DNA from 3 places in the Klebsiella sp. SYXHC3 genome. Region 2 is predicted to be linked to each of the others. Evidence: predicted binding sites of a transcription regulator. Region 2 holds the regulator's gene; each other region holds the start of a gene.
The links. Region 2 encodes Fur, which represses iron uptake genes when iron is present. Its sites were predicted from a motif close to ATAATAATGAGAACNACTATCAA; they were not measured.
Positions count from the first base shown of each region.

Region 1 (7,162 bases), on a different contig from region 2:
TCACGACTTCCCGTACCACGTCGCCGATGGACGCGAAGCGCGATCTGTCGAAGAAAGCGGATGAGTTGGGTGGTAAGTACTTCGTAGTGATTGCCGGCGAGAAGAACGAGAAGACGGTTCACGCGAACGCCGACGTGTATAAGTAAGCCTGATTTTCCCTGCCAGCGCTGCGCCTGGCAGGGCTAGCAAATCGCACCGCAGATAGCCCGGACAAGGCGCAACGCGCCGCCATCCGGGATGTCTTATTCAGCGCAAAGACCACCACTCCCGCAGACAGGCTTTCCCTTCCGGGCAACTTTTACAGCTGCCGGAAAGGCAGCCATCGGTATCTTCGGTCATCTTGACCGCTTTTCCCATCGCTTCCAGGCGGCTTAACATGGCGTCGATCAGCGGCCGTGGCGTATGCAGGCGGGCGCTCAGCTGAGCGGCTTCCATGCGCCCCTGCAGGGCCAGCATATCGCGAACGTCAATTAACGATGCCATGATGATTGCTCCTTAGTGGCAGTCGCCGGCTGGGCTCTGGCAGCAGGACGTTGGGGTTTTACGCGTCGCCAGCAGGGAAACATCCACCCGGCTACGCGCCCGACGCAACAGGCCAAAGACCACGACGTTAAACAGAATTACCGCCAGAATACACACCAGGCTGTAGCGCGGGTGTTGGCTAAAGCTCACGGTCTGGTAGTACAGCGTCGATAGCGAGTAGGCGATATTCAATCCCCACAACACCGAGAACATCATCCAACCGCGGCTGGACTCGCGGGCAATTGCTCCCATCACGGAAATGCATGGAATATAGAGCAGGACGAAGATCAGGTAGCTGTACGCGGCGGCGGCGCTGCCGAATTTACTGCCCATCACCCCCATGGCGCCGGTTTCCATTTCGCCATCGCCTTTGCTTGCTTCAATCGGGTTCGCCAGCACGCTCAGGCTAAAGGTGTCTTTCAGCCCCTGCCAGGTTTCATCGACGGCAGCTAACAGCTCGTCGCCAAGGCTAAACTCCTGTGGGTTAAACTCTTCATTCTGGATATCTTCCGCGGTGTAGAGGGTGTTCAACGTACCGACCACCACTTCTTTCGCCATCGCGCCGGTAAACAGGCCGACGGTTGCCTGCCAGTTATCTTCATGCACGCCAATCGGCTTAAACACCGGGGTAATCACCCGACTGACCGAAGCCAGCGCCGAGTCATTGATGTTATCGACCACTTTGCCGCTGAGCGAGAAGCTGTTCAGCGCGCTGAGGAAAATACTGACGATGACAATCACCTTACCGGCGCGCAGGACGAAGCCTTTCAGGCGCTGCCAGGTCTGGATAACCAGGCTCTTGATGTGCGGTACGTGATACACCGGCAGCTCCATCACGAACGGCGAGGCTTCGCCGCGCATAATGGTGTATTTGAGCATCAGGCCGGTGAGGATCGCCATCACGATGCCCAGTACGTACAGTGAGAAGACCGCCAGCGCGCCGTTCTGGCCGAAGAAGGCGGCGGCGAAGACCGCGAAAATCGCCAATCGGGCGCCGCAGGACATAAATGGCGCCATCATGATGGTCATCAGGCGTTCACGCGGCGCATCCAGCGTACGGGCGCCCATAACGGAAGGCACGTTACAGCCGAAACCGACGATCAGCGGCACGAAGGATTTCCCCGGCAGGCCTAACGCCTGCATCAGGCGGTCCATTACGAAGGCCGCGCGCGCCATATACCCGGAGTCCTCAAGGAAAGAGAGGAACAGGTACATCATGCCGATTTGCGGCACCAGCGGCAGCACGGTGTTGATACCGCCGCCCAGCCCTTGCGCGAGGAACACGGTCAGCCAGTCCGGGAAGTGCAGGGTGTAGCCCAGCCACTGGATGCCGTGAATGAAGATAGCCACCGAGCCGGCGTCGAAAATCGGCTGCAGGGCGCCGCCGATGTTGATAGCCAGCAGGAACATCAGGTACATCACGAACAGGAAGATCGGTAAGCCGAGGAAGCGGTTAAGGATAATTTTATCCATCGCCGTGGTGAACCGGCTCGGCTCAGCGGTCAGGGTGTTACTGACGGCATCGCATACCGCGGCGATACTTTGATAGCGGGCATCGGCGATATAGAGCGCCGGATCGTCCATCTCGCCGCTCAGGTTGGCCAGCGCCAGATCCAGTTTGTCGGCGGCGTTGCCGGCAAAGGCGCGGCTGTAAATATCGCCTTCCAGCATCTGCAGCCCCAGCCAGCGGCGCTGACGCAGCGGCATATCAGCAGGCATCGCCTGCGCCAGCATATCGGCTTCGCGCTGCAGAGATTGCGGATAGTGCACCAGTTCCAGCGGCTGATTTTGCTCATGGCGGTCAAGCGCCATTTTCAGCGCTTCAATACCGCGGCCGCGGGTGGAGACCAGCGGAATCACCGGGCAGCCGAGGCGGGCCGCCAGCGCGTCGACGTCGATGCGGATTTGCTGTTTTTCGGCAATATCGAGCATGTTTAGCGCGACGACGCAGGGAATACCCAACTCCAGCAATTGCAGAGTCAGATAGAGGTTACGTTCCAGGTTCGAGGCGTCGATGACGTTAATCAGCAGGTCGGCATCGCCGCTGAGAATATAGTGACAGGCAATTTGTTCATCGAGCGATGTTTGCGAGGAGATGGTGGTCAGCGAATAGGTACCCGGCAGGTCAACCAGAGTAACCTGGTGGTCGGTGGTGGTGAAGGCGCCTTCTTTACGCTCAACGGTGACCCCCGCCCAGTTACCCACCCGCTGGCGCGCGCCGGTTAGCTGATTAAATAACGTTGTTTTGCCGGAATTAGGATTACCAATTAAACCAACGGTTAATTTTTTCATTTTTCAGACTCTTAGTGCCGGGTCAGGTGTTATTGCGTAACCGCTTCCAGTTCAATTAACGCGAGGTCTTTTTTACGTAATACCAGGCTCACGCGCCGGGTCTCAATATGAATAGGATCGCCCAGCGGCGCCACGCGCACGACATGAAACGAAGAACCGGGCAACATTCCCAGGGAGAGCAGTTTCTGCCGATAAGCCGGGCTAATATCGCGGGAAAAACCGGTGATTTTCCACGCACTATCAGGAGTGAATTGCATAGGGCCTACTTGTTATCGCTAACCGAAAAGAGAATTTCCAGGCGCGGCTATTAAAGCGGCGCTGGGGACTATAGCCAACGAAGAAGAATAAAACTTAACTGATAACGATGATAATGAGAATGGTTTGTATCATCAATACATGGCATGGATAATAAATGCGTTTTTCATGGGTATTTGCTTATTTTTTGATATGACGCAAGAACGTCTCTGTAGCCAAAAATAAGGGAAAAATTAATTTCTTCACTTAATGTTTAATAAAGGTTTCATTGGTTAACAGAATGAAACTTTATAAATTTCGAACTTATTGAAAGGTTACTGGAATATATTAATCGAGGCTCAGGCATTAAAAAGCGGAAAATTGCCCCTCGAAGAGGGGCAGGGAAGGATTAGCGTTTTTTGCCCATCGCGGCGGCCAGCGCATCCATCATCGCGCTGTTGCCGGCTGGCTGAGCATCGCGACCGCGCGGCTTCGCCGCTTTTGCCGCCGGGCGGTTACCCTGCGGGCGATCGTTGCCGCCGCCGCGGCGCGCGTTGCTGTCGCCCGGTTGTTCATCGAGGCGCATCGTTAACGCGATGCGTTTACGCGGCAGGTCCACTTCCATCACCTTCACTTTGACGATATCGCCCGCTTTGACCACGGTATGCGGGTCTTCAACGAACTTATTCGACAGCGAAGAGATGTGGACCAGGCCATCCTGGTGCACGCCGATATCGACGAAGGCGCCAAAGTTGGTGACGTTGGTGACCGCACCTTCCAGAATCATCCCCGGCAGCAGGTCGTTCATCGTCTCAACGCCGTCGGCGAACTGGGCGGTTTTAAACTCAGGGCGCGGATCGCGGCCCGGTTTTTCCAGCTCTTTGATGATATCGGATACCGTCGGCACCCCGAACTTATCATCGGTAAAATCAGAGGCTTTCAGGTTGCGCAGTTCGCTACTGTTGCCCATCAGATCTTTCAGCGCCTGCTGGGTAGCGGCCAGAATACGCTCGACCACCGGGTAGGCTTCCGGGTGAACGGTCGAGGCGTCCAGCGGGTTGTCGCCGTGGTTAATGCGCAGGAAGCCGGCGCACTGTTCAAAGGCTTTTGGCCCCAGACGGCTTACCTTCAGCAACTGCTGGCGGTTGTGGAACTGGCCGTTCTCGTCGCGCCAGGCGACGATATTCTGCGCCATCATACGGGTCAGGCCCGCGACGCGGGTCAACAGCGCCACCGAGGCGGTGTTAAGGTCGACGCCAACGGCGTTTACGCAGTCTTCCACCACCGCATCCAGCTTACGCGCCAGTTGCGTCTGGCTAACGTCATGCTGATACTGGCCGACGCCGATTGATTTCGGATCGATTTTCACCAGCTCGGCCAGCGGATCCTGCAGACGGCGGGCGATAGAGACCGCGCCGCGTAGGGAAACATCGAGGTCCGGGAACTCCTGCGCCGCCAGTTCGGAAGCCGAGTAGACCGACGCGCCGGCTTCGCTGACGATCACCTTCTGGGCGGTCACTTTCGGGAACTGTTTTTGCACGTCGAGGAAGAAACGCTCGGTCTCGCGGGAAGCGGTACCGTTGCCGATAGCCACCAGCTCAACGTTATGTTTTTCGCACAGCGCCGCCACGACGACGGCGGCTTTAGCCGCCTGGCCGGTATGCGGGTAGATGGTATCGGTGGCCACCAGTTTGCCGGTGCTGTCGACTACCGCCACTTTGACGCCGGTACGCAGGCCTGGGTCAAGACCCATGGTGGCGCGCAGGCCGGCAGGCGCGGCCATCAGCAGGTCATGGAGATTACGGGCGAATACGTTAATCGCTTCGTCTTCCGCGCGTTCGCGCACGGTGCCCATTAATTCGGTTTCGAGGTGCATCAGCACCTTGATGCGCCAGGTCCAGCTGACGACGCCTTTGCGCCAGCTGTCCGCCGGGGCGTTATTCAGGCGCAGGCCGAGATGATCGATAATGATCTGCTCGCAGTGGCTCTCTTTCGGTGGCTCATCAAACTGCGGGTCGGCGTTGAGCGACAGCTGCAGCACGCCCTCATTGCGCCCGCGGAACATCGCCAGCGCGCGGTGCGACGGCACGGAAGCGATCGGTTCATGGTGGTCGAAGTAATCGCGGAATTTAGCGCCTTCTTCTTCCTTGCCGCTGACGACGCTGGCCACCAGATGGGCGTTTTTCCACAGATAATCACGTACTTTCGCCAGCAGGGCGGCGTCTTCCGCGAAGCGTTCCATCAGGATATAGCGCGCGCCGTCGAGAGCGGCTTTGCTATCCGCCACGCCTTTATCGGCATCGATATAGTTTGCCGCTTCGGTTTCCGGATCGTGGGAAGGCTCATTCCACAGCAGATCGGCCAGCGGTTCGAGACCGGCTTCAATGGCGATTTGCCCGCGGGTGCGGCGTTTAGGTTTGTACGGCAGGTAGAGATCTTCGAGCTCGGTTTTGCTGAGGGTGGCGTTGATGGCTTTTTCCAGCGCTTCGCTGAGCTTGCCCTGTTCGCCGATCGATTTGAGGATCGCCTGGCGGCGGTCTTCCAGTTCGCGCAGATACCCGAGGCGAGTTTCCAGATTACGCAGCTGCGTGTCATCCAGACCGCCGGTGACTTCCTTACGATAACGTGCAATAAACGGCACGGTGTTCCCTTCATCAAGCAGGCGAACGGCAGCTTCTACCTGTTCGGCTCTGGCCTGAAGTTCACCCGCAATAATGCGGCAGAGCGAATCATTCATCATCGGTTTTATTCATCATTAGGGTCAAAAATCAGGGGATAGTTATACGGGCTGCCAGGCTAAAATGCCAGCCGCGACCGGGTTCTCTCGGAATGTTCCGGCGCTATTTCACGTATTCAATTTCATTGACGTACCAGCTGGCTTCGCCAGCCGGAGTGTTAACGATAGCCAGGTCGCCCACCTCTTTCTTCAGTAAAGCGCGCGCCATTGGCGAATCGATGGAGATATAGTCTTTGCGGCCGAAGATTTCATCGTAGCCGACAATGCGAAAGCGCTTGGTATCGCCATCGTCGTTCTCGATCTCCACCCACGCGCCGAAGAACACTTTGCCTTCCTGCTGCGGGGAATAATCGACGATTTTGAGATTTTCCAGACACTTGGTGAGATAACGCACCCGGCGGTCAATTTCGCGCAGGCGCTTTTTATTGTACTGATAATCGGCGTTTTCACTGCGGTCGCCAAGACTCGCCGCCCAGGTCACTTTCTTGGTGACTTCCGGGCGCTCTGTACGCCACAAGTAATCCATCTCTTGCTTCAGTTTTTCATACCCTTCACGGGTGATCAGCGGCGTTTTCATCTGTGGTTCATCCAAAATAATCTCGTCCCGCCGTACCTTAACCAGCCGTTTCGGCAAGGTAAAGCGCCAGGCGCAGAAATCACGGCTACTGGCTGCGGGTAAAAATGGTAATCACCTGATCAATATGATTTTTCATTGCTTTCTTTGCCGCACGTACGTCGTGGGCCGCAATGGCTTCAAGGATCGCGCGATGCTCCTGTTCCGAGCGATGCGGCATATCGTCCGGGGTGTAATGGCGCTGCAGCATGCGGAACATACTGCCGTAGCGGTGGCCGAGCAGGTGGCCGATGATAAACGCGTACGCCGGGTTGCCGCTGGCCTGAGCGATACGGATATGGAACAGGCGGTCGCCGGGATGGGTGGTTGAACCGGCACGGTTATCGCGACAGTTTTGCTCAAAGGCCTCGCGGATAGCGGCCAGCTCTTCGGGGCTGGCGTGGCGTGCCGCCAGCGCGGCGGTTTCCGGTTCGATTAACAGGCGCGCCTGCAGCAGAGAAAAGGGCGGTAGTTCGGCGTTAAAATCGAGGTCTATGTTGAGTTCGTCGTCGATCTCCGTCCACTGGTCGCGACCGGCCTGCGCCATCACCGGCTCTTTGGTGGCGACGAGCGGCGTTTGCGATTTGACGATTACCCCGTTGCCTACGCGCACGTCCACCAGGCCAATCACCTCCAGCGCAATCAGCGCTTCACGTACCGATGCGCGGCTGACGTTCAACTGCTGGGCTAAATCTCGCTCAGACGGGAGACGGCTGCCGGGCGGAAATTCGTTGTTCTCAATTAATCGCTTGAGTTGGTCTGCT
Region 1 covers NZ_JBXUNG010000002.1:412,493-419,654, forward strand. The annotation lists gene AC2CGP_RS08915 (YdgH/BhsA/McbA-like domain containing protein) at 1-146, shown strand, start outside; gene feoC ([Fe-S]-dependent transcriptional repressor FeoC) at 247-483, opposite strand; gene feoB (Fe(2+) transporter permease subunit FeoB) at 496-2,814, opposite strand; gene feoA (ferrous iron transporter A) at 2,844-3,071, opposite strand; gene AC2CGP_RS08935 (Tex family protein) at 3,458-5,788, opposite strand; gene greB (transcription elongation factor GreB) at 5,889-6,362, opposite strand; gene AC2CGP_RS08945 (FadR/GntR family transcriptional regulator) at 6,448-7,162, opposite strand, start outside.
Region 1: feoA (ferrous iron transporter A) is a predicted target of Fur. The motif match lies at 3,179-3,201, and genes of this name have one in related genera.

Region 2 (7,162 bases):
GAATCGCGTTGGAAACCGCCGGCGTCGGGGTGAAACCGTTGTTTTCCTGAACGATCACATCAACACCGTTCGCCGCCAGCACTTCCAGCACGGAAATGAAGGCCGGTTCGGATAAAGCGTGGGTATCCTTACCCACGTAGCACGGGCCGGTGATGCCGTTTTTCGCGCGGTTTTCCGCAATCGCCTGCGCAATCGCCAGAATATGCTGCTCATTGAAATTGTGGCGCCCTGCGCTACCGCGATGGCCGGAGGTGCCGAACTTAACCGCATGCTCCGCATTGCCCGCTTCCGGCTTCAGCACATAGTACTGAGCGGTCAGCTGGGCGACGTTAATCAAATCACTCTGTTGTGCCGGCTGACCCGCACGTTTATCGATTGCCATTGCCTGATCCTTCTGGTGCAAAGTTTAATTAACTAGATCGTGCCGCATACCTTTTCAATCAGCTCCGCAGGGAACTGCATTGATTGCATGATGTGTTCGATCATGCTGCATTTACGGCCGGTATTAGTATTGGTGATAACCCACCACGGCGTACCAGGAACCTGTTTCGGTTTGGTCTGATTACCGCTTTTCAGCAGCGTCCGTGAGTCTTCGGCGAAGTATACGCGGGTGCGTCCGTGCAGAGACTCAGTGGCTTCTGAAAATGCCTTGCTGTCTAACGAGTAAAGCGTAGTCAATACCAGCATGAAGCGGTTAACCGCGCGCTTTTGTTCAGCGTATTCGTCAGATAACAGCAGCTCGCGCATGGCGCGGACTTTATCTTTAACCGGGTTGGCCGGCTTCGCTTCGACGACTGGCGCCGCCGCAGGAGCAGCCGCCGGCGCGGCTTTCGCCGCTGGCGCGCCAGATGCAGGCTGAGAAACGGCGGAAAATTTCAGCATGCGCCGTAAAATGTCGGATGCGCTCTCGCCGATATGCAGAGTGTGGCTGGCAATATAGCGGTAGAGCTCATCATCAACTTCGATTGTTTTCATCTTAATCCAGTGCGATTTCTTTGTTTCTGAATACAAGTCGTCGGGATTAACTATCCTTTGTCTTTCACACTACTGCGCAAAAGGCATCAGATAGAGGACAAATCCCAACCGCGAATAGCGTCAAACCAGGATGGCGTTAAAACTCAGAATGCTTCCGGGTCTTGCAGCCTAATGGCAGAATGTCCAACATAATACCCTAACCCGACGGAGCGAAAAAAAGAACTTTGCCATGAAATTAAATAGCCGAGCGCAATCTGCACAAAACCCGCACAATAAATCCCCAATCGTCCTGGTACACGGCCTGTTCGGCAGCCTGGACAACCTTGGGATCCTCGCCCGCGATCTGGTCGCCGACTACGATATATTGCAGGTCGATATGCGCAACCACGGCTTATCGCCGCGTTCACCGGAGATGACCTACCGCGCGATGGCGCAGGACCTGCTCGATACCCTCGACGATCATCAGATCGAGAAAGCGACCTTTATCGGCCATTCGATGGGCGGCAAAGCGGTGATGGCGCTGACCGCGCTGGCGCCGGATCGCATCGCCGGGCTGGTGGCGATTGATATCGCGCCGGTGGCTTATCACGTCCGCCGTCATGATGAGATCTTCGCGGCGATTAACGCCGTCAGCGAATCCGCCGCCAGCACCCGCCAGCAGGCGGCGCAGGTAATGCGCGAGTATATAAATGAAGAAGGCGTCATTCAGTTTCTGCTGAAATCCTTTGTCGACGGCGCGTGGCGCTTCAACGTGCCGGCGCTGTGGGATCAATACCCGCATATTGTCGGCTGGGAAACCGTGCCCGCCTGGCCGCACCCGGCGCAATTTATTCCCGGCGGCAACTCCCCTTATGTCACCGATGAATACCGCGACGCGCTGCTGGCGCAGTTCCCGCAAGCCCGCGCCCACGTCATTGCCGGCGCCGGACACTGGGTGCATGCGGAAAAACCCGAGGCGGTTTTACGCGCAATTCGCCGTTATCTGAGCACAATTGAAGCCTGAGTGGCTAAAAAACGCCCGACCGCGCGGCAGAATGCCCGCGGTCGTTGGCGCAGCGGTTCGCCTGATGTATTATGGCGCGCTATCTGCGCCGGCTATAGCCCGGCAGCTTGTTTCCCCGAAGTCACTCTGAATCATGGCAAAAGAACAAACGGACCGAACGACATTAGATTTGTTCGCAAATGAGCGTCGCCCGGGTAGACCGAAAACCAATCCGCTTTCGCGCGATGAACAACTGCGCATCAACAAACGCAATCAGCTCAAACGCGATAAGGTTCGCGGCTTGAAGCGCGTTGAGTTGAAGCTCAACGCCGATGCGGTCGACGCGCTTAATGAGCTGGCGGAAGCCCGCAACATGAGCCGCAGCGATCTTATCGAAGAGATGCTGATGCACCAACTGGCCTGCCTGCGTAACCAGGGCGAAGTCTGAAAAACGCAAAAAAATCGCTTTCATGTAGCAGAGTGTGCACCAGGACGTTATTGCTGTTTCCGCGCCCTTCCCTGTTCTGCTATGATTGCCGTTAACTGTAGGCATAATGCCACTACCACATCATTAAGTTTCAAGAGGTTATTTTACTCATGGCAATCATCGGCATCTTTTTTGGCAGCGACACCGGCAACACCGAAAATATTGCAAAAATGATCCAAAAGCAGCTCGGTAAAGACGTTGCTGAAGTTCACGACATTGCCAAGAGCAGCAAAGAAGATCTGGAAAGCCACGATATTCTGCTGCTCGGCATCCCAACCTGGTACTACGGCGAAGCGCAGTGCGACTGGGACGACTTCTTCCCGACGCTGGAAGAGATCGACTTCAACGGTAAGCTGGTAGCCGTCTTTGGCTGCGGCGACCAGGAAGATTACGCAGAATACTTCTGCGATGCGCTGGGCACCATTCGTGACATCATTGAACCGCGCGGCGCAACCATCGTTGGCCACTGGCCGACCGCGGGCTACCACTTCGAAGCGTCTAAAGGCCTGGCGGACGACGATCACTTCGTCGGTCTGGCGATTGATGAAGACCGTCAGCCGGAACTGACCAACGAGCGCGTTGAGAAGTGGGTGAAGCAGATTTCCGAAGAGCTGCATCTGGAAGAAATCAAAAACGCCTAAGAATCAAACAGCGCAGCTATTAAGCTGCGCTGAATTAATAGATAAAAGCAATCAAACTAATAGCTACAAGTTTTTAACTTTTCATCACATATCTGTACAATGTCCTCTGATTCCACGAGGTCACGTGACACAGTTTGTAGCTGGTAATTCGTTTTTGACAGCTTACAAGGCGCGATGGTTGCAGTTTTCATTTCAGAGTAGCAGCTCTATAATGAGACGCATTACATCGGGTGATTCTCTGTATTGCTTCCCTTTAAAGGAAGCCGATCTTTAGCAACAGGACAGATTCCGCATGACTGACAACAATATCGCATTAAAGAAGGCTGGCCTGAAAGTCACACTTCCCCGACTGAAAATTCTGGAAGTGTTGCAGGAACCGGATAACCATCACGTCAGTGCGGAAGATTTATACAAACGCCTGATCGATATGGGTGAAGAGATTGGTCTGGCTACCGTTTACCGCGTGCTGAACCAGTTCGACGATGCAGGCATCGTGACTCGCCACAACTTCGAAGGCGGTAAATCCGTATTCGAGCTGACTCAGCAACACCACCACGATCACCTGATTTGCCTCGATTGCGGCAAAGTGATCGAGTTCAGCGATGATTCTATCGAATCCCGCCAACGTGAAATTGCTGCGCAACACGGCATCCGCTTAACCAACCACAGCCTGTACCTCTACGGCCACTGTGCGGAAGGCGACTGCCGCGAAGATGAACATGCCCACGATGCGGTGAATAAATAATTTCCCGTCTCGTATGTAATGAAAAGCCAACCTGAAGGTTGGCTTTTTTTATGGGCGAAATCCGCCTGAATGCGTATTCTGTCAGAGCCTAACGCCTTGTACGGAGAGTCACTATGGAGCTGCGCCAGCTACGCTATTTTGTCCGCATCGTGGAAACAGGCAGTATGGGCCGCGCCGCGCTCGATCTGAATATTGGCGTTTCTGCGCTCAGCCAGCAAATGGCGCGTCTGGAAAATGAACTCGCTATCCGCCTGCTGCAACGGACTTCGCGCGGCGTAATGCCCACCAGCGCCGGCCTCGCCTTTTACTCGCAGGCGCAACTGGCGCTGCGCCATGCTGACGATGCCATTCTCGCCGCGCGTGAAGCACGCCTTTCCGGTCACGTCAGCGTCGGTATGGCGCCGAGCACCGCTTCTGTGCTGGGCGTACCTTTTATCAACGCCATGCGCGAAAGCTACGCCGACGTCCGCCTGCACCTGGTGGAAAGCCTCTCCGGCAATCTGGAACGGATGATCAACACCCGCCAGCTCGATTTAGCCATCGTTTTCCAGAAAGAGAAGATCCTGCGCTGGAGCGCCCGACCCATTCTTGAGGAACGTCTGTTCCTGATTGGCGCCCATGACGTGCTGGCGCCGCTGCCCGGCGATAGCATCTCTCCGGACCAGCTTGCCGCCATCCCGCTGATTATGCCAAGCCAGGGACATGGCCTGCGCGGCAGGCTGGACGCTATTTGCCAGGAGCACGCCATCAACGTTGACGTGGTGGCTGAAATCGATGGCCTGGCCCTGCTGATGCGCGCCGTCCGTGACGGGCTCGGCGCCACGCTGCAGCCGGGCGCGGCGATTTCTCATCTCGACAGCGAGGCGCTAAGAGTGATCGGCGTCGATAATCCGGTACTAAGCCGACCTAATTTTCTGGTCAGTCTCTCAGATGACGAACTCACCCCGGCAGGCCTTGCCGCGCGCGTGATACTGACCAAAGTCATGCGTCAGCTTGTAGAAACTGGCTGCTGGCCGGGCGCCAGCCTTTACACTTCCTAAACCCCTCTTTAGCTTTACGCCATAGCGCCTGTCGCTCCTGCGCCTTACATTTCCATTACAAATTTAACAATTAGTCAAAGCGTAATGGAGCCGATAATGGTGGATGTACTGGTGATTGGCGGCGGCAACGCCGCGTTATGCGCCGCCTTAACCGCCCGGGAAGCAGGCGCATCCGTACTGCTGCTGGAAGCCGCGCCGCGGGAATGGCGGGGCGGTAACTCTCAGCACACGCGTAACCTGCGTTGTATGCACGATGCGCCGCAGGATGTCTTAGTAGACAGCTACCCGGAAGAAGAATACTGGCAGGATCTGCTGCGCGTCACCGGGGGCAACACCAACGAAGCGCTGGCTCGCCTGGTGATCCGCACTTCGTCGCAATGTCGGGACTGGATGCGCCGTCATGGCGTTAACTTTCAACCGCCCTTATCCGGCGCCCTGCATGTCGCCCGCACCAACGCCTTTTTTATGGGCGGCGGTAAAGCCCTGGTCAATGCCTATTACCGCAGCGCCGAGCAGATGGGCGTGCAGATCCGCTATAACACGCCGGTGCAGGCGCTTGAATTACGTGATGGCGAATTCGTCGCCGCGCTGGCAGGCGCCGAGCGGATCGCCGCGAAAACCTGCGTGCTCGCCGCCGGCGGTTTTGAATCTAACCGCGAGTGGCTGCGCGAAGCCTGGGGGCAAAATGAGCGCGGCGAGTGGCCTGCCGACAACTTTCTCATCCGCGGCACCCGTTTTAACCAGGGGGTGCTGCTCAAATTTATGATCGACGCCGGAGCCGATATCATCGGCGATCCTTCACAGTCGCACTGCGTCGCCATTGACGCCCGGGCGCCACTCTATGACGGCGGCATCTGTACCCGCGTCGACTGCGTGTCGCTGGGGGTGGTGGTGAACCGCGATGCCGAGCGCTTTTATGATGAAGGGGAGGATTTCTGGCCCAAACGTTACGCCATCTGGGGCCGTCTGGTCGCCCACCAGCCGGGGCAAATCGGCTATTCGATCATCGACAGTAAAGCCGTTGGACAGTTTATGCCGCCCGTTTTTCCGGGCGCCCAGGCCAATACCATCGCGGAACTGGCCCGCCAATTGGGGCTGGATGGCGAACGTTTGTCGCAGACCATCGCCAGCTACAATGCCGCCTGTACGCCAGGCCAGTTCGACCATACCCGTCTTGATAACTGCGCTACCTCCGGCCTGACGCCGCCAAAAACCCACTGGGCGCGGCCTATCGATACGCCGCCTTATTATGGTTATGCCCTGCGTCCAGGGATCACCTTCACCTACCTCGGGCTGTACGTCAATCAACACGCCGCCGTTCACTTTGCCGGTAAGCCGAGCCGCAACCTGTTTGTCGCCGGCGAAATGATGGCTGGCAACGTACTGGGCAAAGGCTATACCGCCGGCGTAGGCATGTCGATCGGGACCACATTCGGCCGCATTGCCGGTCAGCAAGCCGCCCTGGCGGCGCAGCAGGAGAAACATCATGAAGTCGCTTGAAAAGCTGATCATCGAGGCGCAAATCATCACCGAACCGGAGGCGGAAGTCGAACGGGTGATGCAGGTCTGTAACGCCTGCCGCTATTGCGAAGGGTTTTGCGCCGTATTCCCTGCCATGACCCAGCGTCTGGCATTCGGCAAGGCGGATATTAACTATCTGGCGAACCTGTGCCACAACTGCGGCGCCTGTCTGCACGCCTGTCAGTATGCCCCGCCGCACGAGTTTGCGATTAATGTTCCCAAAGCAATGGCGGAAGTGCGGCTGGAAACCTATCAACATTACGCCCGGCCCGCCGCTTTCGGCAGTTTATATCGCCGTGCGGGGATCGCCACGGTGCTGGCGCTGGTCGCGGGTCTTGTTCTGTTTCTGCTGCTGGCGATGGGGCTTAAAGGTTCGCTGCTGCACCCGCCGCTGGCCGGTGATTTCTACCAGATTTTCCCGCATAACCTGCTGGCGTGGATGTTCGGTTCGGTTTTCATTGTGGCCATTGGTTTATTGATGAGCGGGGTGATTCGTTTCTGGCGCGAGATCTCGCCTGGCCAACCGCAAGCTGGTGATATCGCCAGGGCCTCGCATGATGCGCTGACGTTGAAATATCTCGACGGTGGCCACGGTAAAGGCTGTAACGAGGCCGATGATGCCTTCACGCTGATGCGCCGCCGTTTTCACCACTTCACCTTTTACGGCTTTATGCTCTGTTTCGCCGCCACGCTGGTGGCTACGGGCTATCACTATTTCGCCGGCTGGGAAGCGCCCTATCCGTTCTTCAGCGTACCGGTGCTGCTTGGCAC
Region 2 covers NZ_JBXUNG010000003.1:456,853-464,014, reverse strand. The annotation lists gene pgm (phosphoglucomutase (alpha-D-glucose-1,6-bisphosphate-dependent)) at 1-382, opposite strand, end outside; gene seqA (replication initiation negative regulator SeqA) at 415-975, opposite strand; gene ybfF (esterase) at 1,205-1,978, shown strand; gene ybfE (LexA regulated protein) at 2,112-2,405, shown strand; gene fldA (flavodoxin FldA) at 2,555-3,085, shown strand; gene fur (ferric iron uptake transcriptional regulator) at 3,378-3,830, shown strand; gene tcuR (tricarballylate utilization LysR family transcriptional regulator TcuR) at 3,944-4,870, shown strand; gene tcuA (FAD-dependent tricarballylate dehydrogenase TcuA) at 4,967-6,370, shown strand; gene tcuB (tricarballylate utilization 4Fe-4S protein TcuB) at 6,357-7,162, shown strand, end outside.

Region 3 (7,162 bases), on a different contig from region 2:
GCCGCCGCCAAGACCAATAGCGATACCCAGACCGAACTGTTGAATGATATGCACCACAAACATCCAGCTCAGACCGGCTTCATGCTGCTGGATCATTTCAATCAGGGTAATGGTGAGGAATACCGCCATCGGGTCGTTACTGCCGGATTCAATTTCAAGGGTCGAGCCGACGCGCTCGTTAAGCCCTTTACCGCCGAGCAGCGAGAAGACCGCTGCCGCGTCGGTGGAGCCGACAATGGCGCCGATCAGCAGCCCTTCGATTAAATCGAGCTTGAATAGCCATGCCGCCATCATCCCGGTAAGGGCGGAGGTTATCAGCACGCCGACCGTCGCCAGCGATAGCGCTGGCCAGAGCGCCACGCGAAACGAACTGGCCTGGGTGCGCATACCGCCGTCCAGCAGGATCACCGCCAGCGCGAGGTTACTCACCATATAGGCGAAGGGATAGTTATCGAAAGGAATGCCGCCGATACCGTCAACGCCTGCCAGCATACCGATAGCGAGGAAGATAACCAGAATCGGGATGCCGAGGCGCGAGGAGAAAGAACTCAATAAAATACTGCAGGTTACTAAAACAGAACCCAGGATAAACAGACTAATGACCGCAGCGGCGTCCAATGTTCACGTACTCCTTGTCAGCGTGAAGGGGTGAAAATTACACCATTTTAACAATCCGCGCGTTTTCAGGATACTCGCGCAGAGGAATTTTTATTCCGCCAGCACCGGATGGCCGCTTATCGTTAACGTTGCGACAGAGGCGTTGTTGACCAGCCGTGCCCGTGCGCCGAGAGGCAAAGTCACGGTGCGCTGTTCATGACCGAATTCGAGTCCGGTGAGCAGCGGGATGGCGAGTTGCTGACGTAGCCAGGCGTAGACGGTGGGTAGATCGTAACCGTCGTCGTAGTCGTTGGGTTGCGCCCCGGTAAAGCTGCCGAGCACAATGGCCCGCTGGCGGGCAAGGATCCCGCTGTTGAGCAACTGCAGCAGCATACGCTCTACGCGGAACGGGTGTTCGTTGATATCCTCAAGCACCAGAATACCGCCGTCAATCTGCGGTAGCCACGGCGTGCCGATGAGCGACGTGACCATCGCCAGATTGCCGCCCCACAGGGTGCCTTCGGCGCGGCAGGTTGGGCCATCGCTTTGCCATTCGAGGGTAAACTCCGGTTCGCGCAGCGCCTGCCAGAAGTGATGTTCAGTAAACGCATTCAGGGTTTCAGCGCCGAAATTGCCCGCTAACATCGGCCCACTGAAGCTGATAGCGTTGGCTTTAGCCAGCAGTCCCATCTGGATGGCGGTGAAATCACTGTGGCCGCAGATAAGCAGCGGATCCTGCCGCTGGCGCGCGGACAATGCCTGCCAGTCGATTTGCGGTAGTAAACGGGTGGCGCCATAGCCGCCGCGTACCGCCAGCACGATGCGGTTTTTTCCCTCGAGGGCCGCAAGTTGGTTAATATCGGCCAGGCGTTCGCTGTCGCTGCCGGCGAAACGCTGCTGTCGACGGGAGATCGCCTGTTGGTTCAGTACCTGATGACCGGCCTCCTGCAGACGGGCCACGCCAAGGGCCGCAGCCTGTTGATTGATACAGTAACCGGAAGGGGCGACCAGATAAAACTGAGACATGGCAATTCCTTGCAAAGAATGAAAGGGTTATCATGCCGCCTGGAACGTGTATTGTCATCTCCGTGCGGCAAACTTCAGCCAATAAGGATAGATGTGTGAAATTGAGATGGTTTGTTTTTTTATTTGTATTGTTGGCCGGTTGTAGCTCGAAGCACGATTACACCAATCCGCCGTGGAACCCGGAAGTCCCGGTGAAGCGGTCGATGCAGTGGATGCCGATCAGCGAAAAAGCCGGCGCCGCGTGGGGGGTAGACCCGCAGCTGATAACGGCGATCATTGCGATTGAGTCCGGCGGTAATCCTTCGGTGGTCAGCAAATCCGGCGCGGTAGGACTGATGCAGTTGAAGCCGTCGACCTCCGGGCGTGATGTCTATCAACGGATGGGGTGGCGTGGTCAGCCTTCGGTAAGCGAACTGAAGAACCCAGAGCGCAATATCTCGATGGGGGCCGCTTACCTGAGTATTCTGGAAAACGGCCCGCTGGCGGGGATTAAGGACCCGCAGGTGATGCGCTATGCGGTGGTGGTCTCTTATGCCAACGGCGCGGGCGCGCTGCTGCGTACTTTCTCGTCGAATCGCCAGGACGCTATTGACGAGATTAACGATCTCGATGCCGATGAGTTCTTTGAACACGTGGCGAAAAAGCATCCTGCCCCACAGGCGCCGCGCTATATCTGGAAACTGCAGAAAGCGCTGGACGCGATGTAATTCCTATCCTTGCGTTGCCTCCGGGAGGTGCCCGGAGGCAACGTTGTCAGAAATCGTAGCCCACGGTTGCCGTGACGCTACGTTCAGCCCCCCAGTAACAGTTGCCGGTGCCGTAGCAGCCGGAAAGATATTCACGATCGCCGATATTATTCGCGTTAACCTGAATATAGGCGCCTTTCATCGCTGTCGACCACGCTCCGAGGTCGGCGCGCGCCATCGCATCTATCAGGGTGACTGACGGTAAACGTTCGGTATTGGCGTCATCAGCCCACTGTTTACCGATATAGCGCACGCCCGCGCCAACAGTAATGCCCGCCGGCAATTGATAGCGCGCCCAGAACGAGGCCATCTGATCTGGCGACAGCTGCGGCGTATTACTATCGGTGCCGTCTTTCGTGTCCTGGAAGCGCAGGCGATTCCAGGTATAAGAGGCAATAGTGCTCAATTGCGGCGTAATCTGGTTATGTGCTTCCAGCTCTACGCCCTGCGAATGCACTTTCCCGGCGGGAATATAGGTGGCGGTGGCAATGTTCGGGTCGCGGGTGGCGACATCCTTTTGCATCAAGTCGTATATCGCGATGCTATACAAATCGCTGCTGCCCGGCGGCTGGAATTTCAGGCCAGCCTCTACCTGTTCGGCGGTGGTGGGTTTTAATAACGTACCATCGGCGCCCGGCAGCATCGCCGGGGTAATCGCCTGGCTGTAGCTTAAGTAGGGCGAAAGGCCGTTATCGAGCGCGTACAGCAGCGAGGCGCGGCCGCTGATGTGATCGTCGGAGCGGCGGTTCGACGTGCCTGAGGTGTCGCTTACCTGCTGTGAAACGATGCGGTCGTAGCGCCCGGAAACATCAAGATGCCAGCGGTTCCATACCATTTCATCCTGCAGATAAAACCCGGTCTGGTAATAACGGCGATTATTATTATCGCTGTAGGTGATGGTATGCCCGGTTTGCGGCGTATAGCCGGTGAACGGATTGAGCGGCGCCGCGTTGCCGGCGCCGGTCCACAAATCGTTGCGGAAGCGATGATACTCAGCGCCGAGGATCAGCGTATGCGCCAGTTCACCGGTCGTAAAATCGGCGCGCAGGCGGTTATCGGTTGACCAGGCGTCCAGCGACCCGCGGGAACCGCTGTAGCCGCGGGAAAGCATGTCGCTGTCACCTACCCAGCCAACCTGATAAACCTGATCCAGCGAGACATTTGTATGGGTATAGCTGCCCGCGGAGTAGGCCGACCAGACATCGTTAAACTGGTGGTTGAACTCGTAACTGTAGATCTGTTCGCGGCGCTGGTAGCCATCGCCCGGATCGCCTTCATTGGTGCTGGGTGAAAGTTTACGGCCGTTGTGCGCGTAACGGGTGCCATCCAGCGGCAGAGAGCCGTGGTAGCCGCCGGAGGGATCTTTTTGCAGGTAGGCGCGCAACAGCAGCGAAGTATCGCTATCCGGCTGCCACAGCAAGGAAGGCGAAATCGCGTAGCGCTCTTCACGGGTATGGTCATACTGCGTATCGCTGCTGCGGGTCATGCCGATGAGCCGCCAGGCCCACTGGTCATTGATGGCGTCGGTATAGTCAAAGGCCGCGCCCTTGGTATTTTGCGTGCCGCCGGTCAGGCGAAAGTGACCCTGCTGGCTGAACTGCGGCCGTTTGGAGGTCAAATTGACCACCCCGCCCGGTACGCTTTGGCCATAAAGGGCGGAAGAGGGGCCGCGGATGACGTCGACGCGCTCAATAAACCATGGATCGATCTGCAGCACGTTATGGCTGCCGCCATCGCTCATCAGGCGCATGCCGTCAAGGAACAGGTTATCGACGTCGCCGCCGTGGTAGCCGCGCAGCGAGATGGTATCAAAGCGCGTCGCGCCGCCGCCAAAACTGGAATAAACCCCCGGCGTATACTGGAGCGCCTGGCTTACGGTATTGGCGCCCTGATCGGCGATCTGCTGGCGGGTGATCACCGATACCGACTGGGCGGTAGTTATCAACGGCTGATCGGTTTTCGTGGCGACGGTTGACGTTTTGGCGCTATAGCCTTGTGTCTGCGCGCTGGCGGAGTCGTCAGGCTTTGCGGTAACGATTAGAGTATCTTCCGCCTGCGCGGCGAGAGGGAAGGCGGCCGCGAGGGCGCACACCAGCGCGGAGCGTTTGAAGTAAACAGAGGAGATCATGCCATAATCCTGAATAGCGCGGTCTGGCACTCCTGTGCGCCGCCGCGGAAATAAACGAAATGCTTTTTCGTTAAAAATAATGCGAATTATTATCGTTTGCTTTTGCATGATCAAGCAAAATAGTCCTCCTCAGAGCAAGAAGACATTTTGCTGGCTGTCGAGCGGATGGTGGGGTGACGTCGATGGGAAAAGCGCGGCGAAGATATCGCCGCGCGCAGGGGGATTACTGGGCTTTTTTCTCCGCAGCCGCCACGGCATCGTTCGCGGCTGGCTGTTGGCCGGTGGCGCTTTCTGTCTGCGTCGGCGGGGTCGCCGGCAGGGCATCGCACGGTTTTTCCTGCGGGCAAACCAGGTCGAGCATCTTTAACGTCACGCCATTGGTCCAGCCAAAGCCGTCCTGCAGCGGGTATTCACCGCCGCCGCCGCCGGTACCCGTTGAACTCACGTCATATTTCTCTACCAGCTTCTGCTTGCTGTCATAGGTGTGCTGGACGTTGCTGAGGAAGCGCCAGGTGACCTCCATGGCCACCTTTTTCTGACCGTAGTTCTGCAGGCCTTCCACCGCCACCCACTGCAGCGGCGCCCAGCCGTTTGGCGCGTCCCATTGCTGGCCGCTATTGACCGTGGTCGTGGTGAGGCCGCCGGGCTTCAGCAGGCGGCTTTCGGCGGCGGCGGCGACTTTCGCGGCGCGTTCGCTGGAGGCCGCTTTGACGTACAGCGGGAACAGCGCCGCGGCGGTCAGCTGATTACGGACTTTATGGCTCTTCAGATCGTAATCGGCATACCAGCCTTCTTTATCGTTCCACAGATATTTTTCCAGCGCTTTCTGACGGGCGTTCGCTAGCGCATCGTACTGTCCGGCTTTGGCGCTGTCGCCAGCGGCCTTACTGGCGCGGGCGATGGTTTTCTCCATGTGGAACATCAGCGCATTGAGATCGACCGGAATGATGCTGGTGGTGCGGATTGTCCCCAGTTGCTGCGGATTATCCATCCAGCGAGAGCTGAAGTCCCATCCGGAAGCCGCGGCGGAACGTAGGTCGCGATAGATTTCGGTGGCCGGGCGGTTAGGATTGTTTTTGGCGGTGGTGACATCGTCCAGCCAGGACTCCGGACGCGGTGTATCGTTATCATCCCAGTAGCGGTTGAGCAGCGCGCCATCTTCCATACGCACCACGCGTTTATTGGCTTTACCGGGCGTCAGCGCATCGGCGCCTTCCATCCAGTAGCGATACTCTTTTTCCATCTGCGGCAGCCAGGTCTTTAGCGCCCGATCGCCATCGTGGCTGGCCAGCAGCTCAACCATAAAGGAGAAGAACGGCGGCTGCGAACGGCTCAGATAGTAGCTGCGGTTGCCGTTTGGAATATGGCCCCAGCGGTCTATTTCGGCGGCGAAGTTGGCCACCATGTCTTCCACTTTATCCCAGTGCCCGCTTTCGGCGAGGCCCAGCATGGTGAAATAACTATCCCAGTAATAAACCTCGCGGAAGCGTCCACCGGGTACCACATAAGGTTTCGGCAGCGGCAGCAGCGAATCCCATTTCTCGACCTCGACGGTGCTGCGGGTTAATACTGGCCATAGCCCATCGATGTGTTGACGCAGAGTTTGTCCTTTCGGCGGCACGTATTGATCGTTATCACGCGGCAGGGTGAAGTTGATCTCAACGAAATGGCGCAGATCGAAGCTGGCCTGGCTTTTTTGCATTCGATAGTCGGCAAGGATCATCAGCGGATCGCTGTTCGGTACCGCATCAGCGAAGGTTTTTTGGTCAGGGAATAGTTTCGCGCTCTGCACGTCGTTAAACAGCGGGCCTAATAGTTCATCAGGCGATTGCGGTACCGGGGAGGTGTTGTCATCTGCCTGCGCGGCGAATGTCGCCAGGCTTAATATTGCGCCTCCCAGTGCCAGTTGAATAAGGTAGGTCAGGGTTTCCGGGCGACGTAGAACCGATCTCGTCATCGATAATTCTCCATTTTTGCGTTTTGCTGACTTCGCGCCACTGCGAACGGCCATCAGAAAACCTTAGCCGAATATCGGCCGCTTCGCGTGTTGGAGTTAACATTTTGACCGAAAACAGACTATTTACCTGGCGATGTATTGTCCGGGGGGCTTGCCGGTCTGGCTGCGGAAAAAGTAGATAAAGGCGCTATCGCTGGCAAACTCCAGCGCCTGGGCGACATCCGTAATGCGTTGACCGCTGGCCAATAGCTCAACGGCTTTCATCAGCCGCCACTGTTGGCGCCACTGCTGATATGACATGCCGGTTTCACGTTGAAACAGGCGGCTGATGGTCTTTTCTCCGGCGCCGCATTGCGCCGCCAGTTGCTGAAGCTGCGGCGGTTGCCCATGGCCGTTGAGATGGCGCAGACGTTTATCCTGCGGCAGCGTTAGCATCATCGGCTCATGTTTTGCCGCGCCGATTTCCGCCACGCAGAGCGCCGCCAGGTGCCGGGCCGGGCCCTGTTGCCAGTCAGTATCCCACGGGCTGGCGCTAATGCGTTCGAGCAACTCGCGCAGCAGCGGGGTAACGTTGAGGATGGCCGGGGCGGCGGGTAACTCGGGATAATGCGTATTGGCGAACCACACCGAACGGTAATCAACGATGTGCTGCATTTGGGCGCGGTGCGTCACGCCTGCGGGGATCCACGCCGCGCGGGTCGGCGGTAA
Region 3 covers NZ_JBXUNG010000001.1:943,623-950,784, reverse strand. The annotation lists gene AC2CGP_RS04660 (potassium/proton antiporter) at 1-618, opposite strand, end outside; gene ldcA (muramoyltetrapeptide carboxypeptidase) at 709-1,623, opposite strand; gene emtA (membrane-bound lytic murein transglycosylase EmtA) at 1,719-2,330, shown strand; gene AC2CGP_RS04645 (TonB-dependent siderophore receptor) at 2,377-4,497, opposite strand; gene AC2CGP_RS04640 (alpha,alpha-trehalase) at 4,721-6,454, opposite strand; gene AC2CGP_RS04635 (AraC family transcriptional regulator) at 6,578-7,162, opposite strand, start outside.
Region 3: AC2CGP_RS04645 (TonB-dependent siderophore receptor) is a predicted target of Fur. The motif match lies at 4,571-4,593, and genes of this name have one in related genera.